3 regions of the Stutzerimonas marianensis genome follow, and region 2 is predicted to be linked to each of the others. Evidence: predicted binding sites of a transcription regulator. Region 2 holds the regulator's gene; each other region holds the start of a gene.

Region 1 (4,564 bases), on a different contig from region 2:
ATGTCCGGCAGCTCGTGCAACTGGGCGCCGAACAGGTCGATGCGCTGGCCGCCCGTGATCTTGGTGTAGAGGTCGTATTTCTTGGCGACGGCACCCAGGGCGATCAGCTTGTCCGGGGTGATCTCGCCGCCGGCGATGCGCGGCACGATGGAGTAGGTGCCGTTCTTCTGCATGTTCGCCATGAAGGTGTCGTTGGTGTCCTGCAGCGGGATCAGCGCCGGGTCGGTGATCGGCTGGTTCCAGCAGGAGGCGAGGATCGAGCCCACCGCCGGCTTGCAGATATCGCAGCCGGTGTGACCGCGGCCGTGCTTGGCGAGCAGCTCCTGGAAGCTGAGGATGCCTTCGACGCGGACGATCCCGTAGAGCTCCTGCCGGGTATGGGCGAAGTGCTCGCACAGGCTCTTGTCGACTTCCACGCCGCGCGCGGCCAGCTCGTGTTCGAAGACCTGCTTGAGCAGGGCCGAGCAGCCGCCGCATCCGGTACCGGCCTTGGTCGCCGCCTTCAGCTCGCCGAGGTCGGTGAGACCGGCATCGACCTGGCAGCACACCGCGCCCTTGGTGACGTTGTGGCAGGAGCAGATGGTCGCGGTGTCGGGCAGGGCATCGGCACCCAGCGCCGGCGCGCCTTCGCCAGCCGGGAGGATCAGGCTCGACGGGTCGGTCGGCAGCTTGAGGCCGTTCTGCGCGTACTGCAGCAGGGTGTCGTAGTAACTGTTGTCGCCGATCAGCACCGCGCCGATCACCCGCTTGCCGTCCTCGGAAAGCACCAGACGGCGGTAGCTCGCGTTGGCTTCATCGATGAAGCGGTAGCTCTTGGCGCCCGGCGTGGCGGCGTGGGCGTCGCCGATGGAGCCGACGTCGACCCCGAGCAACTTGAGTTTGGTGGACATGTCGGCACCGCTGAAGGGCTGGTGCGGCTGGCCGCAGAGCAGGGCGGCCAGGTTGCGGGCCATGGTGTAGCCGGGGGCGACCAGGCCGAAGATCATGCCGTTCCAGGATGCGCACTCGCCAATGGCGAAGATCGAGGGGTCGCTGGTGCGGTAGTCGGCGTCGATCACGATGCCGCCGCGCGGCGCGATCTCCAGTTCGGCGCTGCGCCCGAGCGCATCCTGCGGGCGGATGCCGGCGGAAAAGACGATCAGGTCGGTTTCCAGATACTCACATCTACCATCAGCGCCATCCTGGAAATTCATGCGGTAGGCGTATTGCTCACCCGCGATGATTTCCTGCGTGGCGCGCGACAGGTGCACACCGACGCCCAGCGCCTCGATGCGCGCCTTGAGCGCCTTGCCGCCTTCGTCGTCGAGCTGCACCGGCATCAGGCGCGGAGCGAACTCGACGACATGGGCTTCCAGCCCGAGTGACTTCAGCGCATTGGCCGCTTCCAGCCCGAGCAGACCACCGCCGACCACCACGCCGCGCTTGGCATGGCTGGCCGCCGCGCGAATGGCATCGAGGTCGTCGAGCGTGCGGTAGACCAGGCGCGAATGGCCTTCGGCACCGGGGATCGGTGGTACGAACGGATAGGAGCCGGTCGCCAGGATCAGCTTGTCATAGGCCTGGCGGCCTTCGGTCGTGACGACTTCCTTGCGCTCGCGGTCGATTTCGAGCACCTGCACGCCCAGGTGCAGGTTCACGCCGTGTTCGCCGTAATAGCCGGCGTCGCACAGTGCCAGGGAGTCGGCATCGCGGCCGCCGAAGTACTCGGACAGGTGCACCCGGTCATAGGCGCGCTGGCGCTCTTCGCCGTACACATGGATCTGGTACTGGCCCAGCGCACCGCGCTCGACCAGCTGTTCGACGCAGTGGTGGCCCACCATCCCGTTGCCGATGACGACCAGCGTTTCACTCTTGATCGGGGTGACGATTGCGTTCATGACCGGTTCCTCCGTCGAGACCTGGGGCGGACTCGTCGTACAAAAACAAAAAGGCGCCTGGAGCTGTCGGCAGCTCCAGGCGCCTTTGCCTGGTATTCATGGATTGTGTGGGGGTGTTGACGCGAGCCACGTTGCCCGCTGCACCCGTCCCGTGCCTTCTGGCTGATGGTCGTCGCTGACCCCGGGGAGGCCACCGAAAGGGTCGGCAGCCGTTGTTCGTGATGAAGCAGATTGCATGCCAGGCCCGTCCCAGCTGCACGGGTTGGCGGTGCAGCCGCTGGCCGGCGAGCCCTGCACGGGCCGCTCAGTGGTTGCGACGGTGCGCTGCCGGGCAGGACCATCGCCGAGCATTGACCTATAAAGGTGCGATGGCCGTGCCCATTCCCTTTTTTGGGGCGTGTGGCCGAGAACTTTGCCGCCTGGCTCCGGTCGGTACTCCACCTGTGACCCGCCACATCGCCGCGGCGCAGACCCGAATGGCTGGAGGGCCCGTGAATACCATCATCGAACAACCCGTACTGCTGGGCATGATGCGCCTGACCCAGTATCCGGAGCTGGCACAACCCCGGGCGCTGCTCGACTTCATCGAGCGCTGTGTCGAGCTGGGCGTCAGCGGCTTTGACCATGCCGACATCTACGCTGGCGGAGACTGCGAGGCGCTGTTCGGCGCTGCCCTGCGCTTGAAGCCCGAACTGCGGCGCCAGATCCAGCTGATCGGCAAGGCGGATATCGTGCTCGCCGATCAAGACCGCTCGCGTTGGTCGGTCAAGCACTACAACACCGAGGCTGCCTACCTGAAGACGGCGGTCGAGGGCACCCTCAAGCGCCTGGGCGTCGAGCGGCTCGACGGCTTCCTGTTGCACCGGCCGGATCCGCTGTTGCGCGTGGAGGAGGTTGCCCGCGCGCTGGACGACCTGGTTGCCGGCGGCAAGGTGGCCTGGTTGGGCGTGTCCAATGCCGAGCTGCTGCAATGCCAGGTGCTGGCGCGCGAATTGCCGATTCGCTGCAATCAGATCGAACTATCCTTGCAGGCGCAGGCGGCGGTCTGGGATGGCCGGCTACATGGTCTGCAGAGCGAAGGTATTCAGGTGCTGGCGTGGTCGCCAATGGCCGCGGGACGCTTCACGCCGGCGCTGCAGCAGTCGCTCGACGCCGTGGCGGCCGATGTTGGCGCGACGCCCAACCAGGTGGCACTGGCCTGGTTGCGCCGCCTGCCGGGCCGTCCGGTACCCATCCTGGGAAGCCTGCGCTGGGAGCGGATCGAAGAAGCGGTCACCGGTGCTTCACTGGAGCTGGATCGGCCCACCTGGTACTACCTGGCCGAAGCCGCGCGCGGGCATGCGGTCGCCTGATCGAGGCATGCGCCAGGGAATCGTCGACTGGAGCGCGAAGCGCCATATGGCTGACATAGTCGCGGCATAAGGTGGGCACGACGCCGCACCTGCGCCGGTCGCGCGCCGCGGCACTGCCCATGGAGAAAGCCCGATGCGTATTCTGAAGCCGTTGGTCGTCGCCCTTGCCGCGGCGTTGTCTGTCCCCGTAATGGCCGCCAGCAACACCCTGGTCGGCTGGGCGATGATGCCCGCCGACACCTTCTCGGATGGGCCGACGTCCGGGCAGATGGTGTCTGGCAATCCCTACGGCACCTTCACGCCGCCTTATGAAGGGCGCCAACCCGTGCAGGGCTTCTCCGCGATCCTGCCTGGCGCGGACGAGAACAGCTTCATCGTCATGACCGACAACGGCTTCGGCGCCCAGGGCAACTCCGCCGATACGCTGCTGCGCCTGTACAGCGTGCGGCCCGATTTCCGCACCGCCAGCGGCGGCAGCGGCAAGGTCAGCGCCAGTGACTATCACAGCGGCACGCCACTGGCGCGATTCATCGGCCCGTCACGTCTGAGCATCAACGACATCAACCAAACGCTGGGCTTGCCGATCCAGGCTGACTACCGCTTCTACTACAACGATGGCTCCAAGCCTGCCGTAGACGGCGACATCATATTCGGGCGGCTGCTGACGGGCGCGGATCTGGATGTCGAATCGGTGCGGCGCGACCGGAGCTGCGCCATGTGGTTCGGCGATGAGTTCGGGCCCTACCTGATCAAGACCGACGCCTCCGGCACCGTGCTGCGCAGCGCCATCTCGCTACCGGGCGTCTATGCGCCGCAACACGCCGATGTGCTCGCCGGCCGGGCCACGGCCAACCTGGGCAGTTCCGGCGGTTTCGAAGGCATGGCGATCAACCCGCGCGGCGACCGGCTGTATACGCTCCTGGAGAAAACGGTCGACGGCGACCCGGACGGCAGCCTGCGAATCAGCGAGTTCGACATCGATCAGGAACGCTACACCGGGCGGGTCATGTTCTATCGTCTGCAGGCGCCGAACCATGCCATCGGCGACATGACTGCCCTCGACGACTCCCGCTTTCTGGTGATCGAGCGCAACGGTGATACCGCCACCCGTGGCGAGCCTTTCAAGCGCATCTATTTGATCGACACCCGCCAGGTCGCCAACGGCGGGGTCGTGCACAAGACCGAGCTGGTCGACCTGATGCGTTTGGACGACCCGGACGACCTCAATCGCGATGGCCAGCGCCAGTTCACCTTTCCCTACGTGACCATCGAAAGCGTCTTGCCGCTGGATTCGCGTACGCTGCTGGTCACCAACGACAACAATTTCCCCGGCGG
Region 2 (4,564 bases):
CGTGACATAGGCGCGATTGCTGGCGGCGAAGCGTGGCAGCCACTTGCTGAGGTAGGCATGGATGTCCTGAAACATCTCCTCCACGTCGGCCTGCTGCGCAAGGTAATCGATCACCGGCTGGTCGAGACCAGAATAGTCGCGCAGCTCGGCTTTCCAATAGGGATTCGGCAGGCAGCGCACATCGAACACCACGTCAGCATCGACGGGCATGCCGCGCTTGAAACCGAAGGATTCGAAGAGAAACGCCGTGCCGGGCTCGGGTTTGTTCAGCAGACGCAGTTTCAGCGTGTCACGCAGCTGATAGAGATTCAGGTGCGTCGTGTCGATCTTGAGATCGGCGTGGTCGATGATCGGAGCGAGCAGCTTCTCTTCGTCGCGAATGGCCTCGGCGAGCGAGCGGCGCTCCGTTGTCAGCGGGTGGCGTCGGCGGGTTTCGGAAAAGCGCTTGAGCAGGGTTTCGTCCGCGGCGTCCAGGTAGAGCACGTCGCATTGGATATGGCGTGCGCGTGCCTCGATCAGAAGCTCAGGGAAGCGTTTGAGCTGGCTCGGCAGGTTGCGTGCATCAATGGACACGGCTACCTGCGGCTGCAGCAGTTCGGTGTGCAGGAGCGCCCGCTCGGCAAGCTCGGGCAGAAGTCCCGCCGGCAGGTTGTCGATGCAATAGAAACCATTGTCCTCGAGCACGTCGAGGGCGGTGCTTTTACCCGAACCGGAACGACCACTGACGATAATCAGACGCATCTCGTCGCCGCCCCTTGGAGCAAGTGTTCGACACCTGGCGTCGCCAGGTGTCGGTGTCTCGAGCGCTGACAGGTCTTGGGCACGTCTCGTTCCTCACTTCATGCTGGCGTGCGGTGTCCAGCCCTGCTATTGGCCGCTCTGGATATCGACCACCGTCTGGTAGAGCGCCTCCGACGTCGAAGCCTGGCGCAAACGTTCACGCACATCCTCGCGGTCGAGCATGCTGGCGATCTGGCGAAGCAGTTCCAGGTGCTCATCGGTGGCCGCTTCGGGCACCAGCAGGACGAACAGCAGGTCCACCGGGGCGCCGTCGATCGCGTCGAAATCCACTGGAGCATCGAGGTGCAGCACGGCACTCAGCGGCGAGGCGCATCCGCTCATACGGCAATGGGGGATGGCGATTCCGTTGCCGAAGCCTGTGGAGCCGAGTTTCTCGCGTGCGACGAAGCTTTCGAAGATGGCTTGTGGGTCGAGGTCTGGGAGATCCCTGGCGATCACCTTGGCGATCTGTTCCAGGACGCGCTTCTTACTGCCGCCCGGCACGTTCACGAGGGAACGTGCGGGGGTCAGGATATGTTCAAGTCGGATCATGATGGGGTTAGCGGGCTAGGGCACCCTGGTTGTGGTCGAGCTGTTTTTCTTTGTGCTTGATGAGCTGACGATCGAGCTTGTCAGCAAGCAGGTCGATGGCGGCATACATGTCTTCGTGCTCGGCATTGGCGACGACTTCGCGCCCGGCGACGTGGAGCGTGGCTTCGGCCTTCTGCCTGAGCTTTTCGACCTGGAGAATCACCTGAACACCGATGATGCGATCGAAATGCCGCGACAGTCTTTCGAATTTTTCCTCGACGTAGTCACGCAGGGGCTCGGTAACTTCAAGGTGAAGGCCAGTGATAGTGACTTGCATACTGCATCTCCTTTTGCCACGTGCGGATTGGCGGGACCGGGCCCGCCAGCGGAAGAGATCGTCGGTCAACCGGTAACCTACAGCAACCGCTTGCGCTCGCTGGACGGCGCGATACCGAGCGATTCACGGTATTTGGCGACGGTGCGGCGTGCTACCTGGATGCCCTGCTCCTCCAGTAAACCAGCGATCTTACTGTCGCTCAACGGCTTTTTCGGGTTTTCCGCCGCCACCAGCTTTTTGATGATCGCGCGGATCGCGGTGGAGGAGCACTCGCCGCCTTCGGCGGTGCTGACGTGGCTTGAGAAGAAGTACTTGAGTTCGTATATCCCGCGCGGGGTATGCATGTATTTCTGGGTGGTCACCCGGGAGATGGTCGATTCGTGCATGCCCACGGCCTCGGCGATATCGTGCAACACCAGCGGCTTCATGGCTTCGTCGCCATGATCGAGGAAGCCCCGTTGATGCTCGACGATCTGGGTGGCCACCTTCATCAGGGTTTCGTTGCGGCTCAGCAGGCTCTTGATGAACCAGCGCGCCTCCTGCAGCTGGTTACGCATGAAGGTATTGTCCGCGCTGGAATCGGCGCGCTTGACGAAGCCAGCGTACTGCGCGTTCACCCGCAGCCGGGGCATCGCCTCCTGATTGAGTTCGACCAGCCAGCGATCGTTGTGCTTGCGCACGATGACGTCCGGCACGACATATTCAGGCTCGCTCGTCTCGATCTGCGAGCCGGGCCGCGGGTTCAGGGTCTGGATCAGATCGACGACCTGGCGCAGTTCGTCTTCCTTGAGCTTCATGCGGCGCATGAGCAAGCTGTAGTCGCGGTTGCCGAGGATGTCCAGATGGTCGCTGACCAGGCGCATGGCCTCGGGCAGCCAGGGTGTCCGCTCGGGCAGTTGGCGCAGCTGCAGGAGCAGGCATTCGCGCAGGTCGCGGGCGCCGATGCCGGCGGGCTCGAATTGCTGGATGCGGCGCAGCACCACTTCGATCTCGTCGAGTTCGATCTCGAGTTCCGGGTCGAAGGACTCCAGCACTTCCTCGAGGCTTTCCTCCAGATACCCCTGTGGATTGATACAGTCGATCAGGGTGGCAGCGATGAGGCGGTCGGTGTCGCTCATCGGCGCGAGATTCAATTGCCAGAGCAGGTGGCTCTGCAGGCTTTCGCCGGCAGAGGTGCGGGTGGTGAAGTCCCACTCGTCGTCATCGCTGCTCGGCAGGCTGCTTGCGCTGGTCTGATAGATGTCTTCCCAAGCGGTGTCGACGGGCAGTTCGTTGGGGATGCGATCGCTCCAGTCCGCGTCATCGGGGTTGTCCGCCGCCGTGCCGATGCTGTCCTCGTAGCGGCTGTCGGCGCCATCAGGCTCGGATGTCGTCGCGCTGTCCGGCTTGGCCTCGATGGCTTCGGCCATTACGTCCGAGCCGTCGAAATCGTCCCCATCTTCTTCGCGTTCCAGCATGGGGTTGGAATCCAGCGCTTCCTGAATCTCCTGCTGGAGATCGAGCGTGGATAACTGGAGCAACCGTATGGCCTGTTGCAGCTGCGGTGTCATCGTCAGCTGCTGGCCCATCTTCAGGACTAGCGATGGTTTCATGGCAGAGGACTTCGAACCTTGTTTGCCGGCGCAACCGCGCCTGTTCCGACTGTTGGCGGCTTGGGCGCCAGAGGAAGCAAATTATATGCCTGCTGGCGAAGCCTTTGCCTAGCCCCGTGGCGCGACCTCTCCTGAAAAAAACCGGTCAGAGCCGGAATTCGTGGCCCAGGTACACTTCCTTGACCAGTTGATTGGCCAGGATGGTCTGAGCATCGCCTTCGGCAATGAGCTGGCCGTCATTGACGATATAGGCCGTCTCGCAGATGTCCAAGGTTTCGCGCACATTGTGATCGGTGATCAGTACGCCGATGCCTTTGGCCTTGAGGTGGTGAATGATCTGCTTGATATCGCCTACCGAGATCGGATCCACGCCGGCAAAGGGCTCGTCGAGCAGGATGAACTTCGGTGCGGTCGCGAGGGCGCGGGCAATCTCGACACGGCGCCGCTCACCGCCTGACAGGCTCATGCCGAGGCTGTCGCGAATGTGGCTGATGTGAAACTCCTGCAGCAGGCCTTCGAGTGCCTGCTGGCGTGCGCTGCGATCGAGGTCCTTGCGGGTTTCAAGGATCGCCATGATGTTGTCCGCCACTGACAGCTTGCGGAAGATCGAAGCTTCCTGTGGCAGGTAGCCGATGCCGGCGCGTGCGCGGCCGTGCATTGGCAAATGCGTGACGTCGTGCTCGTCGATCAGAACCCGGCCCTGGTCGGCTCTGACCAGTCCGACGATCATGTAGAAACAGGTGGTCTTGCCGGCACCGTTCGGGCCGAGCAAACCGACGATCTGGCCGCTTTCGATGGACAGGCTGACGTCGCGTACGACCTGGCGGCTTTTATAGCTCTTGGCGAGGTGCTGGGCCTTGAGGATTGCCATTACTCGGTCTGCTCCGCTGCCGGCTGGTCCCGCTTGCGTGGCTGGATGACCATGTCGACCCGCGGCCGAGGCGTTGTCACGTCGGCGTTGGTGGCGCGCCCGGCATTCACGATCTGACGCTGGGTGTCATAGACGATCTTCTCGCCTTCGAAGGTGTTGCCTTCCTGAACCACCTTGGCCTGGTCGATGAGCACGATGCGCTCGTTCGCCGCGAAATACTGGATGGTCAGGCCATAGGCCTTGACGATTTCCTTGTCGGCCGCGGGCTTCTGCTCGTAATAGGCCGGCTTGCCGATCGAGGTGAAGACTTCCACATCGCCGTTGGCATTCTGGGTGATGGTGACGGTGTCGCCGGTGATCTTCATGGTGCCCTGCGTGATGACCACGTCGCCGCGGTACACCGCGACGCCCTGGCGATCGTCGAGTTCGGCCGTATCGGCCTGGACGCGGATC
Region 3 (4,564 bases), on a different contig from region 2:
CAGTCCAGTATTAAAACGCTCATGTCCGATCGCACCACCGCCCCCGGGCCAGGCCGCCCCAAAGACCCCGCCAAACGCGAAGCCATCCTGGGCGCCGCACAGGTGCTGTTTCTCGCCAATGGTTACGAAGGCAGCAGCATGGAGGCCATCGCCGCCGAGGCCGGAGTGTCGAAGCTCACCCTCTACAGCCACTTCCGGGACAAGGAGGCACTGTTCTGCGATGCCGTGAAAAGCACCTGCGAGACTCGGCTACCGCGCAGTCTGTTTCTGCTTGAGCCGGGTCGGACCATGGAACAGGTGCTGCTCGCCATCGGGACGGCATTCCAGGCGCTGGTCAACAGTCCCGAATCGATTGGCCTGCATCGGGTGATGGTGGCAATGGCGACGCAGAATCCCGCACTGTCGCGCCTGTTCTTCGATGCCGGCCCGCAGCGGTTGCTGGGCGACCTCGAAGCGCTGTTCGCCGAAGCCGACCGTCGTGGACTGCTGGTAGCGCCGGCGCCTCTGAGCGCGGCCGAGCATTTCTGCTCGCTGGTCAAGGGCGGCGCGCATTTTCGCCTGCTGATCGGCTACAGCGATGAACCGACCGCCGACGAAGCAGAGCGTCACGTGCGCGAGGTGGTCAGCCTGTTCCTGCGCGCCTATGGCCCAGGTGCTGCCGGCAAGCCCGACTAGGACCGCCGGCACGCGACGTGGCCTCAGTCGTGGCTCAACGCACCGATCCTGTGGATGGACAGGTCCGCACCGTTGAATTCCTCCTCCTGGGTCAGGCGAATGCCAACGGTCGACCTGAGCAGGCCGTAAACGAGGAAACCACCCACCAGCGCAACCAGGATTCCGAGTACGGATCCTGCGACCTGGCTACCCAGGCTCACCCCACCGAGCCCGCCCAGCGCTTGCTGACCGAAGATCCCACAGGCCAGACCACCCCAGACACCGCACAGGCCATGCAAGGGCCAGACGCCCAACACGTCATCGACTTTCCACTTGCTTTGCGCAGCGGTGAAGGTCCAGACGAACAAGGCACCCGCGACGAGGCCTGTGGCCAGCGCACCGATCGGGTGCATGAGGTCGGAGCCGGCACACACGGCGACCAGGCCGGCAAGCGGGCCGTTGTGCAGGAAGCCCGGATCGTTGCGGCCGACCAGCCAGGCCGCCGCGGTGCCGCCGACCATCGCCATCAGCGAGTTCAGCGCAACCAGCCCGCTGACCGCCTCGAGTGTCTGGGCGCTCATTACGTTGAAGCCAAACCAACCGACAATGAGAATCCACGAACCCAGGGCCAGGAACGGGATGTTCGACGGCGCGAAGGCCACCAGCCGGCCGTCACGGTAGCGACCGTTGCGCCGCCCCAGCAACACGACTGCACCAAACGCCAGCCAGCCGCCCATCCCGTGGACCACCACCGATCCGGCGAAGTCATGAAAAGGCGCGCCGAAGCGAGCTTCCAGCCAGGCTTGCAGGCCCAGGTTGCCGTTCCAGATCAGGCCTTCGAAAAATGGATAGACGAACGCGACGATCAACAGCGTCGCGCAGAGTTGCGGCCCGAATTTGGCGCGCTCGGCGATCCCGCCGGAAATGATGGCTGGAATCGCTGCGGCGAAGGTCAGGAGGAAAAAGAACTTGACCAGCGAGTAGCCGTTTTCGGTAATCAGCTGGTCCGCAGGTTGGAGAAAGGTCACGCCATAGGCGACCCAGTAGCCGACGAAGAAGTAAGCCAGCGTGGACACCGCGAAATCGGCGATGATCTTCGACAGCGCATTGACCTGATTCTTCAGGCGCACCGTGCCCACTTCGAGGAAGGCGAATCCGGCGTGCATCGCCAGTACCATCACTGCGCCCATCAGGATGAATAACGAATTGGCGCCGTGAATCAGCACCTCCACCGCACTGCTTGGATTGTCCATCGACCAGGTTCCACCGAATCATTTCGCACCAAAACGGCAAGCGCGACCCACAGCGCGCACCAGAATGCGTCACAGCGGGAAAGCCATTTGCCACCTTCGTCGCGGTGCGCGGGTCAACGGTCCTGAACAAGCCATTGGGGCCTGACCAGGGACGGCCGCCGGCGCCCACCGCTGCGATCGCGCCGTCCGGATGCGCCATTTGTGAGCTTCAGACGAAACGATCGCACCAGGACACAGCAAAACCCGTACCAGCACATGGCCAGTTCGACCCAAAGCAAGGCATCGGCAAGCGGTGAGCGCCCCCGTTTAGGCCCCGCCGCTAGAGTGCCGACAGGGTTCGGAACTCGTCCTGTGCAAGCTGATCGGTCATTCCGCTGACGAAATCCTGCAACATGCGGCAACGGTAGTAGAACTCCCACAGTGGGCTGTCGGGTGCGCTCGGCTCGTGCGCTTTCAGCGCCTCGTGGTAGGCCTTGATCAACTGGCTGGGCAGTCGCCGCGCCAGCATCTGCAGATGCGGCTCGCGACGGCAGCTGCCCTGGGTCAGCGCATGGAAGGTCGCAGGCGTGACACGCAGCAGTGGGGCGTAGGCATCGAGCAGGCCCTGCAGGATCCGGTATCCCTGGAGCTGGAGCGTCTCGACTTCGCGGTGGCAGAAAACCCGCTCCATCGCCACATCCTTGAACGTCTGAACGATCGCGTTGGCCAGGCTGCGATCCTCCAGCAGGGCCCGGTCGAGTGTGCCGTGGTACACCGCCTCGATATGCTCGACGAACTGCTGCGCGGCATGCTGGACCAGCGGATGCACGAGATTGACGCGCAACCAGATGAAGAACTCACCCACCTTGTTGATCGGCTCTTTCTGGGCGCGGCCCTGGGCATATTCGACCATGCTCCTGAAGCTGCGGCCGTTGCTGACGGCATCGTCCGGCGAACCGTGTTCGCTGAACCTGTCGATCAGCAACTGCGCGAGCTGCTCGATGCTGAAGATGCCCTTCTCCACCGAGTCCTCGATGTCCGCCAGGCAGTAAGCAATGTCATCCGCCGCCTCCATGATGTAGGCGATCGGGTGTCGGGTGCCGGGCTGCACGCCAAGGGCGCCCTGCAGGTCGGCGACAAACGCCGCTTCCGACAGGTAGAAGCCGGGTTTCTTGTTCAGATAGGCACCGGGCGTGCCCGGCTCCGGTTTGGGCGTGTGAGCGGCTCGCACGTACTTGAGCAGCCCGGCCGTCTGCGTGTAGGTCAGGTTCAGGCGCAGCAGGCTGACCACCAGCCGAATCGCCTGGGCGTTCCCTTCGAAGTGCATCAGGTCGCGCAGCATCGTCTCGCGCAACGGGGCAACGCCCGACTGCGCCGGCACGGCGTCCTCGAACAGCGGCTCCAGGTGCCGGCCGAACCACTCGCCAATGGCGAATTCACCAAAATGCCCAAACGGCGGATTGCCGATGTCATGCATCAGGCAGGTCATCTCCACCAAGCTCTCGAGGGCACCCTCCAGGCCATCCAGCCCATACCGGACAGCCCGATCGCCGAGTTGCTTGTAGAGCGTACGGACGATGAAGCGGCCCGTCTGCTGCACTTCAAGCGAGTGGGTCAGGCGGCTGCGCACCGCAGCGTTGCGTTCGAGCGGAAACACCTGTGTTTTCTGCTGCAGCCGACGGATTGCAGCGCAATTGATGATGCGTCCGCGGTCGCTTTCCAGTTGATCGATGACCAGCGACAGCTCGTCGGTGGACGCCATCAGACCCGGCTCCATACGGCCATAGGGTCGCTGACGGGATATCTTGTCCTTGAAGTTGACCTGACCCGGCATGGCTCGCCCTCGCTCGTCGATGTAGCCGCCGAGCCTAGCGCGGCCGGGGCAGCTTTACCAAGGGCTCGCGCGCGGGTAGCCGTGCTGTTTAGAATTCTCCGCTCTCAATCCTCTGGGCCAGACATGAGCCGGTCGGATTTTCATCGACAACATGCCGAACGTGCGACCTCGGAAGCGCGCCGACTGCTCGCACAACGCCAGGCGCTGGGTTCGCGTTGGCTGGGCTGGGTCGCGACCGAGCTGTATCAGCTGACGCCGCCGGCGTTCGCGTCCATGGTGAGGCGCGAGCTGGCGCGCCTCAACGACGAGCCGGAGCGGTGAAACCGTCCATGGACCGTATCCCGGCCGACTGGACCGTCGAGGGCCCGTTCCTGCGCGATGCCTTGCTGCCGTTGTCGGGTAGCCGGAGGCCGTCAGCCATGGACAAGCAGCCTGCCTCAGTGCAGGTCTGGCTCGGTCAGGATGGGCTGCGTGGCGATCGCGTTGCCGATCGACGCTTCCACGGAGGCCCCGATCGCAGCCTTTGCCACTACCCGGCCGAACACTACGCGTACTGGCGCATGCGTTATCGACACCTTGGCGCAATCGGCGCTGCCGCGTTCGGTGAAAACCTTTCCACCAGGGGCCTGACCGAGCGCGAGGTCTGCGTGGGTGATCGCTACCAGTGGGGCGAGGCGCTGATCGAGGTCAGCCAACCCCGCTCGCCTTGCGCCAAGCTCGACCGCCGCCACGCCGCCCCTGGCCTGTCGCGGGAGATGGCGCAGAGCGGCCGCACCGGATGGCTGTACCGGACCCTGGTTCCCGGCTACGTCCCTCCTGGCGCCAGGCTGCAGCTGATCGCCCG

The links. The regulator sigma-54, encoded in region 2, starts transcription at its own class of promoters, with help from an activator protein. The targets are predictions, from matches to a motif close to ANTGGCATNNANNTTGCTNT.
Region 1: the regulator sigma-54 is predicted to act here: its motif matches at 2,101-2,120, upstream of nirB (nitrite reductase large subunit NirB).
Region 3: the regulator sigma-54 is predicted to act here: its motif matches at 2,141-2,160, upstream of MST27_RS05290 (ammonium transporter).

What each region holds. Positions count from the first base shown of each region.
Region 1 is NZ_JALGRD010000003.1:104,298-108,861, forward strand. Features, by position in the region: gene nirB (nitrite reductase large subunit NirB) at 1-1,877, opposite strand, end outside; gene MST27_RS06315 (aldo/keto reductase) at 2,405-3,229, shown strand; gene MST27_RS06320 (esterase-like activity of phytase family protein) at 3,363-4,564, shown strand, end outside.
Region 2 is NZ_JALGRD010000012.1:89,563-94,126, reverse strand. Features, by position in the region: gene rapZ (RNase adapter RapZ) at 1-741, opposite strand, end outside; gene ptsN (PTS IIA-like nitrogen regulatory protein PtsN) at 868-1,332, opposite strand; gene hpf (ribosome hibernation-promoting factor, HPF/YfiA family) at 1,340-1,648, opposite strand; gene MST27_RS19665 (RNA polymerase factor sigma-54) at 1,726-3,240, opposite strand; gene lptB (LPS export ABC transporter ATP-binding protein) at 3,386-4,111, opposite strand; gene lptA (lipopolysaccharide transport periplasmic protein LptA) at 4,111-4,564, opposite strand, start outside.
Region 3 is NZ_JALGRD010000002.1:440,312-444,875, forward strand. Features, by position in the region: gene MST27_RS05285 (TetR/AcrR family transcriptional regulator) at 22-675, shown strand; gene MST27_RS05290 (ammonium transporter) at 699-1,907, opposite strand; gene dgt (dGTPase) at 2,227-3,720, opposite strand; gene MST27_RS05300 (hypothetical protein) at 3,844-4,041, shown strand; gene MST27_RS05305 (MOSC domain-containing protein) at 4,038-4,564, shown strand, end outside.